DNA from 3 places in the Vibrio orientalis CIP 102891 genome. Region 1 is predicted to be linked to each of the others. Evidence: predicted binding sites of a transcription regulator. Region 1 holds the regulator's gene; each other region holds the start of a gene.
The links. The regulator MetJ, encoded in region 1, represses methionine synthesis genes. The targets are predictions, from matches to a motif close to TTAGACNTNTANANGTCTAA.

Region 1 (5,462 bases):
AAAACTTAACATTGAGCCAAAACCAGACTGCTGCTTCTTGGCAATCTCGTGACCTGGGTGATCCGGTAAGCTAGGGTGATAGATGCGACCAACTAACTCTTGAGTTTGTAGGTAGTCTAAGATCTTACTTGAGCTTTCCTCGTGCACTTTCATACGCGCGCCTAACGTACGAATACCGCGTAGCGTCATGTAGCTATCAAACGGTGTGCCGGTCGCGCCAATGCAGTTACCCCACCAAGCCAGCTCTTCAGCGTGCTGTTCTGTTTTGGTGATCACAACGCCGCCAATAACGTCTGAATGGCCGTTGATATATTTCGTTGTTGAGTGAATAACAAAGTCAGCCCCAAGCTCTAAAGGCTTTTGGAACACAGGTGTCAAAAAGGTATTGTCGACAGCGACAAGAGCGCCGACTTGCTTAGCCTGTTCACACACCTCTGCAATGTCGACCACGCGCACAAGTGGGTTTGATGGTGTTTCTAGTAGAATTAATTTGGGCTTTTTGGCGATAGCGGCTGCCAATGCTTGCTGATCGGACTGATCAACAAACTCGACTTTAAAATCACCTTTATTAGCGCGAGTGTTGAATAGACGGTAAGTACCGCCGTAACAGTCATGTGGTGCCACGATAAGGTCGTCTGGGCCTAGGAAGGCGGATACCCAAAGATTAAGTGCTGAGGTACCACAGTTAGTGACGACAGCGCCTTTACCGGATTCTAACTCGAACAGAGCCGTTTCAAGCAAACCACGGTTAGGGTTCCCTGAGCGGGTATAGTCGTACTTTGGTACTTCGCCAAATGCAGGGAAGCCATAGTTGGTCGATAGGTAGATTGGTGGAACAACTGCGTGATGCTGAGTGTCAGACTCGATACCAGTACGTACCGCGATTGTGGCTGGTTTGCGGGTGCTCATAAGTGTTTCCTTTCGAACTTTAGTGACTTCTAGTAGGGAATACGCTATACCTGTTGGTTGTTAGATATATGTTATTCCAATCCCATATCTGTTCACTTTACTTGTCATTTTTGTGGCCGTCAATACTTCTAGACGTCTATATGTCTTTGCTTATGGCCATAAATCCCGCTAAAATTGCGCTTTCTAATTTCAAACATAAATATTTACAAAAGGTGCGCAATGGCAGATTGGAATGGCGAATATATAAGCCCATATGCTGAACATGGAAAGAAAAGCGAACAAGTAAAGAAGATTACCGTTTCTATTCCATTGAAAGTATTGAAGGTATTGACTGATGAGCGTACGCGTCGTCAGATTAATAACCTCCGCCACGCAACCAATAGCGAGCTATTGTGTGAAGCATTTCTCCATGCTTATACAGGCCAACCATTGCCGACGGATGAAGACTTACGTAAAGATCGCCCAGACGATATTCCTGCAGAAGTGAAAAAACTAATGACAGAGATGGGTATTGAATTTGAAGCGTTTGACGAAGAATAATAAAAACCACAAGCACCTTAGTTTTTCGCTGTGAGCCAATACTGAATAGATACAAAAAAACCGCTCTCCATTGGAGAGCGGTTTTTTATTGTTTGTGATTTAAACTGATTAGTTTGCCATGTAGTTTTCTGGCATTTCTATACGAGCAACACCTGAGTCAACAGCAGCTTGAGCTACCGCTTTGGCTACGCGAGGTAGTAAGCGAGAATCCATTGGTTTTGGAATGATGTAACCCGGGCCGAATGAAAGCGCATCAACACCTGCTGCAATCAGTACTTCTGCAGGCACTTCTTCTTTTGCTAACTGACGAATCGCATCAACGGCGGCCAGCTTCATTTCATCGTTAATTTCACTTGCGCGAACGTCTAAAGCGCCACGGAAGATAAATGGGAAACATAACACGTTGTTTACCTGGTTAGGGTAGTCACTGCGACCAGTACCCATAATCAGATCGTCACGTACCTCGTAAGCGAGCTCTGGCTTGATCTCTGGATCTGGGTTCGAACACGCAAATACCACTGGTTTGTCTGCCATCAGCTTTAGTGCTTCTGGTGACAATAGGTTAGGACCAGATACACCCAAGAACAGATCCGCCCCTTCAATCACATCTTCTAGTGTGCGCTTGTCTGTATTGTTGGCGAATAGTTGTTTGTATTCGTTGAGATCGTCACGGCGAGTATGAATTACACCCTTACGGTCAAGCATATAGATCTTTTCGCGCATTGCGCCACATTTGATCAGTAGCTCCATACACGCGACAGCAGCGGCGCCAGCACCCAGACACACAATTGTCGCTTCTTCTAGTTTTTTACCTTGCAGCTCAATCGCATTAAGCATACCTGCAGCCGTTACAATGGCGGTACCGTGTTGATCATCGTGGAACACAGGTACATCACAACGTTCAATCAGCTGCTTTTCAATTTCAAAACAATCAGGTGCTTTGATGTCTTCAAGGTTAATACCGCCAAAGGTGTCGGCGATGTTTGCCACGGTATCAACAAACTCTTCAATCGTGCGGTGTTTTACTTCAATATCAATCGAGTCTAGACCTGCAAAACGTTTGAACAGAAGTGATTTACCTTCCATTACCGGTTTTGACGCTAGAGGACCTAAGTTACCTAAGCCAAGAATTGCAGTGCCGTTCGAGATAACCGCAACCATATTTCCTTTCGAAGTGTACTTGTAAACGTTATCGGCGTTTTGCGCGATTTCACGTACAGGTTCTGCCACGCCAGGGCTGTATGCTAGTGCAAGATCTTTTGCTGTTTCAGCTGGAGTCGTTAGTGCGACAGCGATTTTGCCTGGAGTAGGGTAAGCATGATAGTCCAGTGCTTGTTGGCGGAATTGTTCTTCTGGGGATAATTCTTGGCGATTGTCGTCTGACATGGGTGTAGGTACTCGTTAATAATTATAAATAATGGGGAAATCCATTTTAGAGTAACTAAGTCAAGCTGCATAGGTCAGAATGCGAGCTAAAGCAATAAAATGCGGTAAATGACTGGAGATAAGACCAGATGAATAGAGATATGGCTAGCGAACCTAAAATTTAGTAATAGATTACTCTGAGAAATGGCAATTTGGCTGGTGGCAGATAACAAAAAAGGACGCCTGAGCGTCCTTTTTTTCAATCAAGTCGAAGAAATTACTTCTTGCTTGAAAGAGCACCGAAACGCTTGTTAAAGCGATCAACACGGCCGCCTGTATCTACGATACGTTGCTTACCAGTGTAGAATGGGTGACATTTGTCACATACGTCTAGGTGGATAGACTCTTTAGCTAGAGTTGAGTTGAACTCAAAAGAGTTGCCACAAGAACAAGTTGCTTTAACAGCTTTGTATTCTGGGTGGATACCAGTTTTCATGGGATAACCTCAAATTAGGCCGTGTCGCTATCCGAATCTAAGCCGGACACCACACGTAGTGAAAAAAATAACTTAGATACCGCTACACTAAGGCGAGCCATATCCTAAGGCGCGATATAGTAATGAATACGTGAGCTAGGATCAACCAGTTTGAAGAGAAACTTGCTACTTTTTTAGCCATTATTGTTTTTGGCTGACTATTCAGCCTCTCTTTCCACTGCAAGGCTTTTCCCTTAGACTAATTACCGATTCCTTCCAACGAGCTTTTTATCAAACAATGCGACCTTTGATAGCCCGAGTTGCGCTACCCGTACCACTCGACAAACAGTTTGATTACCAGATTCCTAGTCACCTATTTCCTATCATCGGTGGCCGTGTTTCTGTGCCTTTTGGTCGCCAGACGTTAGTGGGTGTTGTCACGGCGTTTGCCAATGAATCTGAGTTCAGTCTTGATAAGCTCAAACCGATCAAGCAAGTTCTCGATAGCCAACCTGTATGGCCTGAAAAGCTTTACTCTTTACTGTTATGGTGCAGCCAGTTCTATCAATATCCATTAGGTGACACTCTACTCAATGCGATGCCAAGTGCACTGCGTAAAGGCAAAGCGGCGGACTTCGCCACGCTAGTGGAGTGGCAACTGACCTCAGCAGGACGTGATCAGTTAATGCAGGGGTTTGGTCGTGCGGTTAAGCAAGCTAAGGTGATGCACATGCTTGAAGCGGGCGCGCTACCTCATCAACGGTTTATTGATGAAGAGGTTTCCTCTTCGGTGCTGAAGTCACTCAGTGAAAAAGGTTGGATTGAATCGGTTGAAACTAAACCAGTTATTCGAGATTGGCGTCAACACGTTGAAGCTAATGTTGACAAGCCTAAGCTCAACTCAGAACAAGCGATAGCGATTGCGACGGTTAACAGTGGGGAAGGGTTCGGCTGTTACCTGCTTGAGGGGGTCACTGGATCGGGTAAAACCGAGGTGTACTTGAACTTAATTAAACCGATTTTGGAAAAAGGGCAGCAAGCCTTGGTTCTTGTGCCTGAAATCGGTTTAACGCCACAAACCATTAACCGCTTCAGAAAACGCTTTGATGTGCCTGTTGAGGTGATCCACTCCGGGCTGAATGATACCGAGCGTCTCAATGCTTGGCTTAGTGCCCGTGATAATGCCAGTGGTATTGTGATTGGTACTCGCTCTGCGCTGCTGACCCCTTTTGCGAACCTTGGCATCATTATCGTCGATGAAGAGCATGACGCCTCGTATAAGCAGCAAGACAGCTTACGTTACCATGCGCGTGATGTGGCAGTGATGCGAGCGAATAAAGAGCAGATCCCAATAGTATTGGGGTCGGCAACACCAGCGTTAGAGACGCTGCACAATGCGTTAGCGGGTAAGTATCATCATTTAGTGCTCTCTTCGCGTGCGGGGAGTGCGACCCCGACCACCAATAAAGTGCTCGATGTGAAAGGCCTATATCTTGAAAGTGGCCTATCTGCTCCCTTGATTGCCGAAATGCGCAAGCATCTTAAAGCGGGTAATCAAGTGATGCTATTCCTCAATCGTCGAGGTTTCTCACCCGCTTTGATGTGCCATGAATGTGGTTGGATTGCCGAGTGTAAACGCTGTGATGCCTATTACACTTACCATCAATCCAGCAATGAGATTCGCTGTCATCATTGTGGTTCTCAGCAGCCGATCATTCACCAGTGCCAAGGTTGTGGTTCAACGCATTTGGTGACGGTTGGTGTTGGGACCGAGCAGCTAGAAAAACAGTTGGCGGAGCTGTTCCCTGAATTTAAAACCATTCGTATTGACCGTGATAGCACGCGCCGTAAAGGTAGCTTAGAGAGTGCATTAGGGGCAATTCGTAACGGTGAATACCAGATATTGATTGGTACGCAGATGCTTGCCAAAGGCCACCACTTTCCGGACGTGACCTTGGTGGCACTTCTTGATGTTGATGGCTCACTCTACAGCAGTGATTTTCGCGCCTCTGAACGTTTAGCCCAGCTCTTTATTCAGGTAGCGGGTCGAGCGGGCCGTGCGAGTAAGCCGGGCGAGGTGGTATTACAAACTCACCATCCGGAGCACAGTTTATTACAGGCTTTATTGACTAAGAGTTATCGCCACTTCGCAGACACCGCCTTACAAGAGAGG
Region 2 (5,462 bases), 1.0 Mb from region 1:
TTTTGATAGCGAATCACGTCAGTCCTCTTTGATACGAAACATTCGCCGCCGAGGGGTACAGGTCGCGATTGATGACTTCGGTACGGGATACAGCTCATTTTCTTATTTGAGTGATAGTAATTTCGATGTGATAAAAATTGATAAAGAGTTCGTCACTAACCTGATGGAAGGGACCAACAAATATTATATTGTCAAAATGATTACTCAATTGGCTCATACGCTCAATGTTAAAGTCGTGGCGGAAGGTGTAGAGACCCGAAATGAACTTGAAGCGGTCTGCTCGTTAGGGGTGGATTACATTCAAGGCTACTATTTCTCCAAACCGTTACCGCTCCAGGATCTCGAAAAAGCATGGGATTATTGCGAAGATCTTGAGAAGTTCCTTTCTGGAAAAGGTCGTAAACTGAAGTCCAACATATTGGGTATTACTCAGGTTCATCTACCGTGTTTATCGCCTGATGATACGATAGAAAGAGCGCGCTCATTACTCACCTCAGAACAATACAATTTGGAAGTTATTCCCGTTCTCGATCGCAATATGTGCGTCGGCGTGGTGGGGTTAGAAGAAGTGAACCTACATTTATCACCAACGGCGGGGACTAAGTTCGAAACCCGCAATGACATTGTAAATAGCCGAAAAACGTTAAATCAGGTCATGCGGCGAAATATCCATACTTTGACGCTTGAAGAAAACAATGATCAAGTGACGGAAACACTAAAACAAGGGATTAGTCCTCCTTGGCTTGTGGTCAATTCGGTGGGGGAATACCTTGGCGTTGTGACGCACCAAAATATATTGTCTTACTTCACTGATAGCTAAAATTAACCAGTCTGCTATTATCCGCAACCAGTAATAATTTTAGTTTAATGACACCATGATCCAGCAGCTACTAGCCGTGTTTGCGCCAATGTTATTGGGCGCTCAACTCCTTTTGACCCTGATTCTTGTTAAAGGCGATATTTGTCCCGGTCAACGAGGCCGTATTCATAAAATGTTGCCTTCACTAGCGATACTTTGGCTTGCGCTGGCATCACTGCGAATTGAAGCCATGATGGTAGTGTTTGCTATTGCCTATTTTTATTCTCAAGTGCAAACCAAGAAGACACGCGACCAAGGCCCTATGTGGGTAATGTATCTAGCCAATGGTTTAGCACTAGCGTATGTCGGTATTGAAGTTAGCGCACAAACTTCGATTGCGGCGGGTTTAAGTGTTTTGTTCCAAGTGTTTTTGCTTGGTGCTTTGCTTGCGCATTTATTGCTGACCATTGCCCGTACACGTTTGCAGGCATTTCATCGCATTTTGCCTGTAACAGGTGTGGTTGCTGCCATGATGATGTCGCTCGCTATCTTACTTAAAGCGTACGGCTTAGATAGTGATGTGCTAACTTCAGTGACTCAGCCTCTGCTAACCAGTTTTGCGCTGCTGATTACCGCCATTGTGGCCTGGTCTTGGCACTTACTTGCATCGAAAGAGATCAACAAAGGTCAGCTTGCTATCGCACTGGTATTTTTGCTTCTATCAGCAACGTCAAATCAGGCTCTATTTGTTCTGTAATCACTTAAGAGTTTGAAGCTAGCTCACTTCAAGGCGGTGAATTTGCGTCTACTATAGAAAGAGTAGATGTGGAGTAGGAGGACGCCATGGATCTGAGCAATGTGAGCAACTTTGATAGCATCATCTTGTTGGGCATAGTGAACGAAAAGCTGCGCCTAGAATGTGACAGCTTTGAAGAGCTTGTTTCTATGTACGAAATGGATGTAGAAGCCGTAATTGGTAAGTTGGACGTGCTAGGTTACCAATACGATCCATTGACCAATCAGTTCAAATCTTATGAAAGATAGCAAAAAGGAGGCTTAGGCCTCCTTTTTAGTATTTTGATTAAACGGTTTTAATCCCATCAAGGTGACTTTGAGACTGCTGTCTTGCGGTATTAAAGAACGCCTGCAAGTAACGTTTATCTTTGTCTGCATGGCGTGTCGCAGCAAATAGGCGACGCCACAAGCCACTACCCAGTGGAATACTACTGATTAAGCCTTGTCTAGAAAACTCACTGATCGCCCAGTTTGGTAAGGCCGCCACACCTAATCCCGCTGAAACCATCTGAATTAACATCAATGTATTGTCCGCCTGTTTCCATTTAGCTGGCTCAATGCCAACCGGCTGCAAAAAATGCTTAACCACATCTAAGCGATTTTTTTGCACCGGGTAGGAGAGCATGGTTTGATCGGCAAGATCTTCTGGCTCAATGCACTCTTTTTCAGCCAGTGGATGCGAGATAGATGTCACTAGGCGCATTTCAAAATCAAACAGTGGCTCATAATGTACTTCAGACCGGGGTTGAATGTCTGAGGTAATCACCAAGTCGAGTTCACCTGCCATCAGAGCGGGTAGTGGTTCAAAGCCGAAACCAGATGAAAAGTCGAGTGTCACACTCGGCCAGGCGACTTGGTACTCCTTCAGCGCTGGCATCAACCATTGGAAGCAAGAGTGGCACTCGATCGCCATATGCAGTCGGCCATTAACATCCTCTTTGAGACTGGCTATCTCATTTTCTGCTTTGGCTAATCGCGGCAGCACATCATCAGCAAGCTTAAGTAAGATCTCTCCTTCGGAGGTGAACTTAACCGGTCTGGTTTTGCGCAAAAACAGTTGCCCACCAATTCGAGCTTCCAAATCTTTAATTTGGTGAGAGAGGGCAGATTGAGTCAAATGCAAGGTTGTCGCCGTTGCCGTGAGCGATCCTGTGTCTCTGAGTGTGGTGAGTGTTCGTAAGTGCTTTAGCTCTATCATGAATTCCCTTCAGTCAGACTGTTTAAGCATGAATATTATTAACCTAACCTGTTTTTATGGGAGTGTAAACATCTAGACGTCTAAAAATTCAAGGGAGTTTAATTATTAGTTAAGTGGTTGAGAAACGAATCATCATGAAAAATTTTAATAAACAAGTTGAATATTTGTCGATTGTCGTTCGTCCAGTTTAGCGAGATAGTTTAGCCATCCAGACATCCTAGGTGGTGAGCTGACCAGAATAACAGATTTGAACGTGCAGAATTAAGGATGAACACCATGACAACTACGACACACATACTCGGTTACCCACGCATTGGTGAAAAACGAGAGCTGAAATTTACCCTTGAGAAATATTGGCGCGGAGAAATTAGCCAAGCTGAACTAAAATCTGTCGGCAGCGAGCTGCGCATTAAAAACTGGCAGACTCAATCAGACGCGGGTCTAGACTTTGTCGCCGCGGGTGATTTTGCATGGTACGACCATGTTTTAACTACGACGCTGTTACTTGGGCATGTGCCTAAGCGTCACCAAAGCGGCTTCCCAGATCTTGATACCCTGTTTAAGGTTGGTCGCGGTCAATCTCAAGTTAGCTGCGATTGCAGTGGTCATGCCGCATCAGACATGACTAAGTGGTTTAACACTAACTATCACTATATTGTTCCGGAGTTCAGCAAGGACGATAGCTTTGAAGTGAGCTGGCCGCAGCTGTTTGAGGAAGTGAATGAAGCGGTGAAAGCGGGTCATAATGTAAAACCAGTGCTGCTTGGCCCTCTGAGCTATTTGTACCTAGGAAAAGAAGTTGAAGAAGGATTTGACCGACTGTCATTGCTGCCACGTTTGTTGACTGCTTACCAAGCGATTCTGGCGAAACTCGCCAAACAAGGTATTGAATGGGTGCAAATTGATGAGCCAATCCTAGCGCTTGAACTAGATAAACCTTGGCTTGATTCTTTTAAGCTGGCGTATCAGGTGATTCGCAGCGATGTAAAAGTTCTGCTCACCACTTACTTTGATTCAGTGGTCGACTCACTCGATAAAATCGTCGAGCTAGAAGTAGACGGTCTGCACATTGATTTGTCGGCTTCTCCACAGCAACTAGAGCAAGTTGCGGCAAAGTTACCAAGCGACTGGGTGCTTTCAGCCGGTGTTGTGAATGGCCGTAACGTGTGGCGAGCAGATTTAAGCGCGCAACTTGAGCTCCTAAAACCATTGAAAGAGAAACTTGGTGATAAACTTTGGGTGGCTAGTTCGTGTTCACTGCTGCATAGCCCAGTTGATTTAGACCTAGAGCCTGCTTTAAGTGACGAAGTTCAAAGTTGGTTTGCGTTTGCGAAACAAAAAGTGACCGAAGTGGCGTTACTCGGAAAAGCGCTAGATGGCAGCCAAGAAGCGATCCTAGCGTGTGATACCTACAGTGCGCCAATTCAGGCTCGTAAAACGGCAACCCATGTGAATAAGCCTCAGGTGCAAGCCCGCCTAAACAAGATTACAAAATCACTGGCTGAGCGAAGTGCGCCATACGCAGAGCGTGCTGCCCACCAGAATGAAGTGCTTGGTTTACCTCTGTTCCCGACCACGACTATTGGTTCTTTTCCTCAGACGAGTGAAATCCGAGTTCAACGCAGTGCTTATCGCAGCGGTAAACTGTCCGAACAGGAATATCAAACGGCACTAAAAGGTCATATTGCAGACGCGGTAAAACGCCAAGAAGCGCTGGATCTGGATGTCTTAGTACATGGTGAAGCAGAGCGAAATGACATGGTGGAGTACTTTGCGGAAAACTTAGCCGGTTTCCAAACCACCAAGTTTGGTTGGGTGCAAAGCTACGGATCTCGCTGCGTGAAACCAGCCATTGTGGTTGCCGATATTGAACGTGAAAAACCGATTACAGTTGAGTGGTCTACTTACGCACAATCATTAACTTCAAAACAGATGAAAGGCATGCTGACAGGTCCGGTCACGATTCTATGTTGGACATTCCCTCGTGAAGATATCACCCGCAAACAAATCGCTGACCAGCTGGCATTAGCTTTGCGTGATGAAGTGTCAGATTTGCAAGACGCAGGTATCAACATTATTCAAATCGATGAGCCGGCCATACGCGAAGGCCTACCGTTGAAAAAGCGTGACCACAAAGCGTATCTAGAGTGGGCGGTAGATGCATTTAAGATCTCGGCTGCGAGCGCTAAGCCGGAAACACAAATCCATACTCATATGTGTTACTCAGAGTTCAATGAAATCATCGACTCAGTAGCAGCACTGGATGCCGATGTGATTACCATTGAAACATCACGCTCAAACATGGAGCTACTTAAAGCGTTTGAAGAGTTCAATTACCCGAATGAAATTGGCCCAGGTGTGTATGACATTCACTCGCCTAACATCCCAACTAAGGAGTGGATCGAAGGCTTAATCAATAAAGCCGCGGAGAAGATTCCAGCTCAGCGCTTATGGGTAAACCCAGATTGCGGGCTTAAAACTCGAAACTGGCAAGAAACAGAAGCGTCACTAGCAAACATGGTTCTTGCAGCGAAACAGTTACGTAAAGAGTACGCCGAAGAAGCGTAATATATCTGCAAGCATTTAACGCAAAAGCCGACCTTTACTAAGGTCGGCTTTTTATTTTGACTCGCGTGTAGTGAATTAGCTTTATGAGCGCTTAAATTGCTT
Region 3 (5,462 bases), on a different contig from region 1:
GCATAGAGGCTCTATGTGATTAGGGGGAACTTACGCTGTTAACAACGCTGCAGCTTCAAGTCTGAAGAATATTAAGCAAGCAATTCTTTCGCTGTGCCTACTACGTTTTCAGTTGTGAAACCAAACATCTTGAATAGCTCACCTGCTGGAGCAGATTCACCGAACGTTGTCATACCGATGATCTTGCCACCAAAGCCAACGTACTTGTACCAGAAGTCAGCGATACCCGCTTCAACTGCGATACGAGCCGTTACGTCAGATGGTAGAACTGCTTCGCGGTATTCTGCATCTTGCTTGTCGAACGCATCAGTTGCAGGCATAGAGACTACGCGCACTTTCTTACCTTCAGCCGTTAGTTCAGCAGCAGCGTTCACCGCTAGTTCAACTTCAGAACCTGTTGCGATAAGGATAAGCTCTGGCTTACCTACACAATCTTTCAGGATGTAACCACCCTTCGCGATGTTAGCTACTTGCTCTTCGCTACGTTCTTGCTGTGCAAGGTTTTGACGAGAGAAGATAAGAGAAGTAGGGCCATCTTTGCGCTCGATTGCTAGTTTCCAAGCCACTGCCGACTCAACTTGGTCACATGGACGCCATGTGCTCATGTTTGGTGTTAGACGTAGAGAAGCGATCTGCTCAACCGGTTGGTGAGTAGGGCCATCTTCGCCAAGACCGATAGAGTCGTGCGTGTAAACCTGAATGTTCTGAACTTTCATCAGTGCAGCCATACGCATTGCGTTACGAGCGTACTCCATGAACATTAGGAAAGTTGCACCGTATGGTACGAAACCACCGTGTAGTGCAATACCGTTCATGATTGCTGTCATACCGAATTCACGTACACCGTAATGGATGTAGTTACCCGATGCATCTTCAGCTGACACTGACTTAGAACCAGACCACATGGTTAGGTTAGAAGGTGCTAGGTCAGCAGAACCGCCTAGGAATTCAGGTAGCATCGCACCGAACGCTTCTAGTGCGTTTTGAGACGCTTTACGTGATGCAATGTTTGCTGGGTTCGCTTGAAGGTCAGCAATGATTGCGCTTGCTTTCTCTTCCCACTGTGCTGGTAGTTCACCGTTTAGACGACGCTTAAGTTCTGCCGCTTCTGCAGGGTAAGCTGCCGCGTATGCGTCAAACTTAGCATTCCACGCTGCTTCTTTTGCTGCGCCAGCTTCTTTTGCATCCCACTGTGCATATACATCAGCAGGAATTTCAAATGGACCGTGTTCCCAACCAAGTTGCTTACGAGTCGCTGCAATTTCTTCAGCGCCTAGTGGAGCACCGTGACAGTCGTGTGAACCAGACTTATTAGGTGAACCAAAACCGATGATAGTTTTAGTACAGATAAGCGTTGGGCGAGGATCTGCTTGCGCCGCGATAATTGCTGCATTAATTGCTTCAGAATCGTGACCGTCTACTGCAGGGATTACGTGCCAACCGTAAGCTTCAAAACGCTTAGGTGTGTCATCCGAGAACCAACCTTCAACTTCACCATCGATAGAGATACCGTTGTCATCCCAGAAAGCGATTAGCTTGCCAAGGCCTAATGTACCCGCTAGAGAACATGCTTCGTGAGAGATACCTTCCATCAGACAGCCATCACCCATAAATGCATAAGTGAAGTGGTCTACGATGTCATGACCTTCTTTATTGAACTGCGCAGCTAGAGTCTTCTCAGCTAACGCCATACCTACAGCGTTAGTGATACCCTGACCTAGAGGACCTGTTGTTGTTTCAACACCTGGTGCATAGCCGTACTCAGGGTGACCTGGAGTTTTAGAGTGAAGCTGACGGAAGTTTTTCAGATCGTCAATCGATAGCTCGTAACCTGCCAAATGCAGTAGAGAGTAAATCAGCATTGAACCATGGCCGTTAGACAAAACAAAACGGTCGCGGTCAGCCCACTCTGGGTTAGCTGGGTTGTGGTTTAGGTGAGAGCGCCAAAGAACTTCAGCGATGTCAGCCATACCCATAGGTGCACCTGGGTGACCAGAGTTAGCTTGTTGTACACCATCCATACTTAGAGCACGGATTGCGTTGGCGAGATGTTGACGAGAAGACATGTCAGCTCCTGAATGCATTAAGCGAATCAAATAAGTGTGTGAATAATAATTCTCTCAAAGCACTTGTGGCACTGCAAACGTTTTCCAAGCCAAAAGTTCACAATTTTCTGAGATTTCATTCCCTTTACCACCAAGTTATCTATATTTAAGCTCAGCCAAGCAAACGTTTAGTTATGATTTATTAGAAAAAAGAGCTTGTAATTCGAGCATTCAAAATTAGAATAGACGTCTAGATGTAGATACACCTACAGTTTTTAATATTATTTAATAGTGATGAGTTAATTAAACTGGTCACTCTCAATCGATAAAGTGGAGCTCACATGGCTAAGCACCTGTTCACTTCTGAGTCAGTATCAGAAGGCCATCCAGATAAAATTGCAGACCAAATTTCTGATGCAGTACTTGATGCGATTCTAGAACAAGACCCAAAGGCACGTGTTGCGTGTGAAACTTACGTAAAAACCGGCATGGTAATGGTTGGTGGTGAAGTCACAACGTCAGCATGGGTTGATATCGAAGAGATCACTCGTGAGACGGTACGTGAAATTGGTTACGTTCACTCTGACATGGGCTTTGATGCTAATTCTTGTGCAGTTCTAAACACTATCGGTAAGCAGTCTCCTGACATCAACCAAGGCGTTGACAAAGCAGACCCTAAAGATCAGGGTGCTGGCGACCAAGGCATCATGTTTGGTTACGCAACTAACGAAACTGAAATTCTAATGCCTGCACCAATTACTTACTCACACCGTCTTGTTGAAAAGCAAGCTGAAGTGCGTAAAAGCGGCAAGTTAGATTTCCTTCGTCCAGATGCTAAATCTCAGGTAACTTTCCAGTACGACCAAGGTAAGATTGTTGGTATCGATGCGGTTGTTCTTTCAACTCAGCACTGTGATTCAATCTCTACTCCAGATCTACGTGAAGCAGTAATGGAAGAGATCATCAAACCAGTACTGCCTTCAGAGTGGATTAACAAAGAGACTAACTTCTTCATCAACCCAACTGGCCGTTTCGTAATCGGTGGTCCAATGGGTGACTGTGGTCTTACAGGCCGTAAAATCATCGTAGATACCTACGGCGGCGCAGCTCGTCACGGCGGCGGCGCTTTCTCTGGTAAAGATCCATCAAAAGTAGACCGCTCTGCTGCATACGCAGCACGTTACGTAGCGAAAAACATCGTAGCAGCTGGTATGGCTGACCGTTGTGAAATCCAACTTTCTTACGCAATCGGTGTAGCTGATCCAACGTCTATCATGGTTGAAACGTTTGGTACTGAAAAAGTATCTCACGACATCATCGTAGAAGCTGTTCGCCAGAACTTCGACCTACGCCCATACGGTCTACAAGAAATGCTCAACCTGCTTCAGCCTATCTATAAGAAGACGGCAGCATACGGTCACTTCGGCCGCGAAGAGTTCCCATGGGAAGCAACAGACAAAGCAGCAATTCTTGCAGAGTTTGCTGGTCTTAAGTAATTAGAATTTAAGAAATAATAGAATTTAAGAGGGCTTTTGGGTAACCAAAGGCCCTTTTTCTTTAGGGATAAATTTATGGCGTAAAGTTGTATTTTTTTGCCATGGGGTCAATAGTTAAAAATATGTTAACGAGCAATTTCAGCGATTGAAACCTCGTTAGCGTTAACTGATGCGCCGCTTACATCCCAGACGTCGCCAAGCCGGGCATCGAGTTTCCAACGCTAAATTTGCCAACGAATTTAGTCTACGTAGAGAATCGATCAAGGAGGATGTATGCCTCGTACGGTGAATCCAGACGACTTTAAAGATAAACAGAAAGAAGTCCCAGACTCGGAATACGCTCGCACGATTCCGTGTAATCAACTCAGTATTTCAGCACCATTCCACTGGCTGTCTCTTGGCCTGCATGACTTTGTCAGAATGCCCTTAATCAGTGCCTTCTATGGGTTATGCTTTATGGCAGCAGCAATCGGTATTGTGCTCCTCGTTCAATGGCAAGGCACTCACCTTGTGGTGATGCCAAGTCTAGTGGTCTATATGCTCATTGGGCCTTTCCTTGCTTTGGGCTTATATGATGCTGCTTGGGAACGAGAAAAAGGCCATAGCGCTAGCTTGCTCCACTCAATGAAAGCCATTAGCCGCAACTCCACCTCCCAGTGGGCGTTTGCTGTGCTGTTAGCGGTGTGTATGATTTTCTGGATGCGTATTGCCGCGCTACTTCACGCCCTCTACCCTTCAGTACAAGGGGCGCCACTGACAGAATTTATGCCTTTCCTCGTCATAGGTTCATTGGTTGGCTTCGTCCTTGCCTGCGTGGTGTTTAGTATTTCGGCTTTCTCTATTCCAGCGATGATGGAACGCCGCGTCGATATGATGACTGCCGTGTTCACCAGCTTTAACGCGGTTAAGTCCAACATCCCTGCAATGATTGTTTGGGCTGCATTGATTTGTGGCGGTATTTTGGTTGGCTTTGCCACTTACGGTATTGGCATGCTATTTACTATGCCAATTCTTGGTTATGGTACTTGGCACGCTTACCACGAAACCATCAAGAAGAAACATCACCCTTAACAAGCTAAGCCATTTCGATCTATGATGCGCCCCAGCCATTTGAGCTGGGGCTTTTATTTAGGAGTGGTTGTGGATTCAGAACTCAATTATCGTGCACATAAAGTGATTGCTGATTGCATCCAGCAGGCTCAGCTCGCGTTCAAACGCACCTTCCCTCAACCAAAACTAAACTACAAGCTACGCGGTAAAGCAGCAGGTAAAGCTTATCTGCAGCTAAACGAAATTCGCTTGAACCCAACGCTATTTCAAGAAAACCAACAAGCTTTCCTTACTGACGTTATTCCTCATGAAGTTGCTCACCTGATTACCTATCAGGTCTATGGCCGTGTTAGGCCACATGGAAAAGAGTGGCAAGGCGTGATGGAAGCGGTCTTTAAGGTAGCCGCAAAAACAACTCATAGCTTTGAAGTTACTTCCGTACAAGGGAAAACGTTTGAATATCTTTGCGCCTGCACAAGCTATCCACTGTCTATTCGTCGCCATAATAAAGTAGTGCGAAACCAAGCCAGTTACCGCTGCCAACAGTGCCAACAGACGTTAAGCTTCACCGGCAAACAGCTTACTTAATTAAGAAAATTCTCAGCAATAATCCCCATAATTGCGTGTTAGACTGTAATTCATACTACTTTTCTAATGCGGAATTCCATGAAAAGAACCCTATTTTTCAGTCTATTATTTACATTTTTCACTATTGCTAGCCATGCTGCCCCGCCTTCCTCTTTCTCCAAAGCAAAAAAAGAAGCAGTAAAGATTTACGCCGATCACCCAACCAGTTTTTACTGCGGCTGCGATATAAAATGGCAAGGGCGCAAAGGAACACCTGACTTAGACTCGTGTGGTTACCAAGTCC

Region 2: metE (5-methyltetrahydropteroyltriglutamate--homocysteine S-methyltransferase) is a predicted target of MetJ. The motif match lies at 2,857-2,876, and genes of this name have one in related genera.
Region 3: metK (methionine adenosyltransferase) is a predicted target of MetJ. The motif match lies at 2,288-2,307, and genes of this name have one in related genera.

Annotation. Positions count from the first base shown of each region.
Region 1 covers NZ_ACZV01000005.1:2,346,395-2,351,856, reverse strand. Annotated here, with positions in the region: gene VIA_RS21480 (O-succinylhomoserine (thiol)-lyase) at 1-909, opposite strand, end outside; gene metJ (met regulon transcriptional regulator MetJ) at 1,129-1,449, shown strand; gene VIA_RS21470 (malic enzyme-like NAD(P)-binding protein) at 1,558-2,835, opposite strand; gene rpmE (50S ribosomal protein L31) at 3,092-3,310, opposite strand; gene priA (primosomal protein N') at 3,588-5,462, shown strand, end outside.
Region 2 covers NZ_ACZV01000005.1:1,342,167-1,347,628, reverse strand. Annotated here, with positions in the region: gene VIA_RS16845 (EAL domain-containing protein) at 1-820, shown strand, start outside; gene VIA_RS16840 (hypothetical protein) at 876-1,556, shown strand; gene VIA_RS16835 (DUF4250 domain-containing protein) at 1,643-1,843, shown strand; gene metR (HTH-type transcriptional regulator MetR) at 1,881-2,792, opposite strand; gene metE (5-methyltetrahydropteroyltriglutamate--homocysteine S-methyltransferase) at 3,069-5,360, shown strand; gene ohr (organic hydroperoxide reductase Ohr) at 5,452-5,462, opposite strand, start outside.
Region 3 covers NZ_ACZV01000002.1:44,174-49,635, reverse strand. Annotated here, with positions in the region: gene tkt (transketolase) at 72-2,066, opposite strand; gene metK (methionine adenosyltransferase) at 2,387-3,541, shown strand; gene VIA_RS01100 (DUF2189 domain-containing protein) at 3,815-4,612, shown strand; gene VIA_RS01095 (SprT family zinc-dependent metalloprotease) at 4,682-5,179, shown strand; gene VIA_RS01090 (endonuclease) at 5,258-5,462, shown strand, end outside.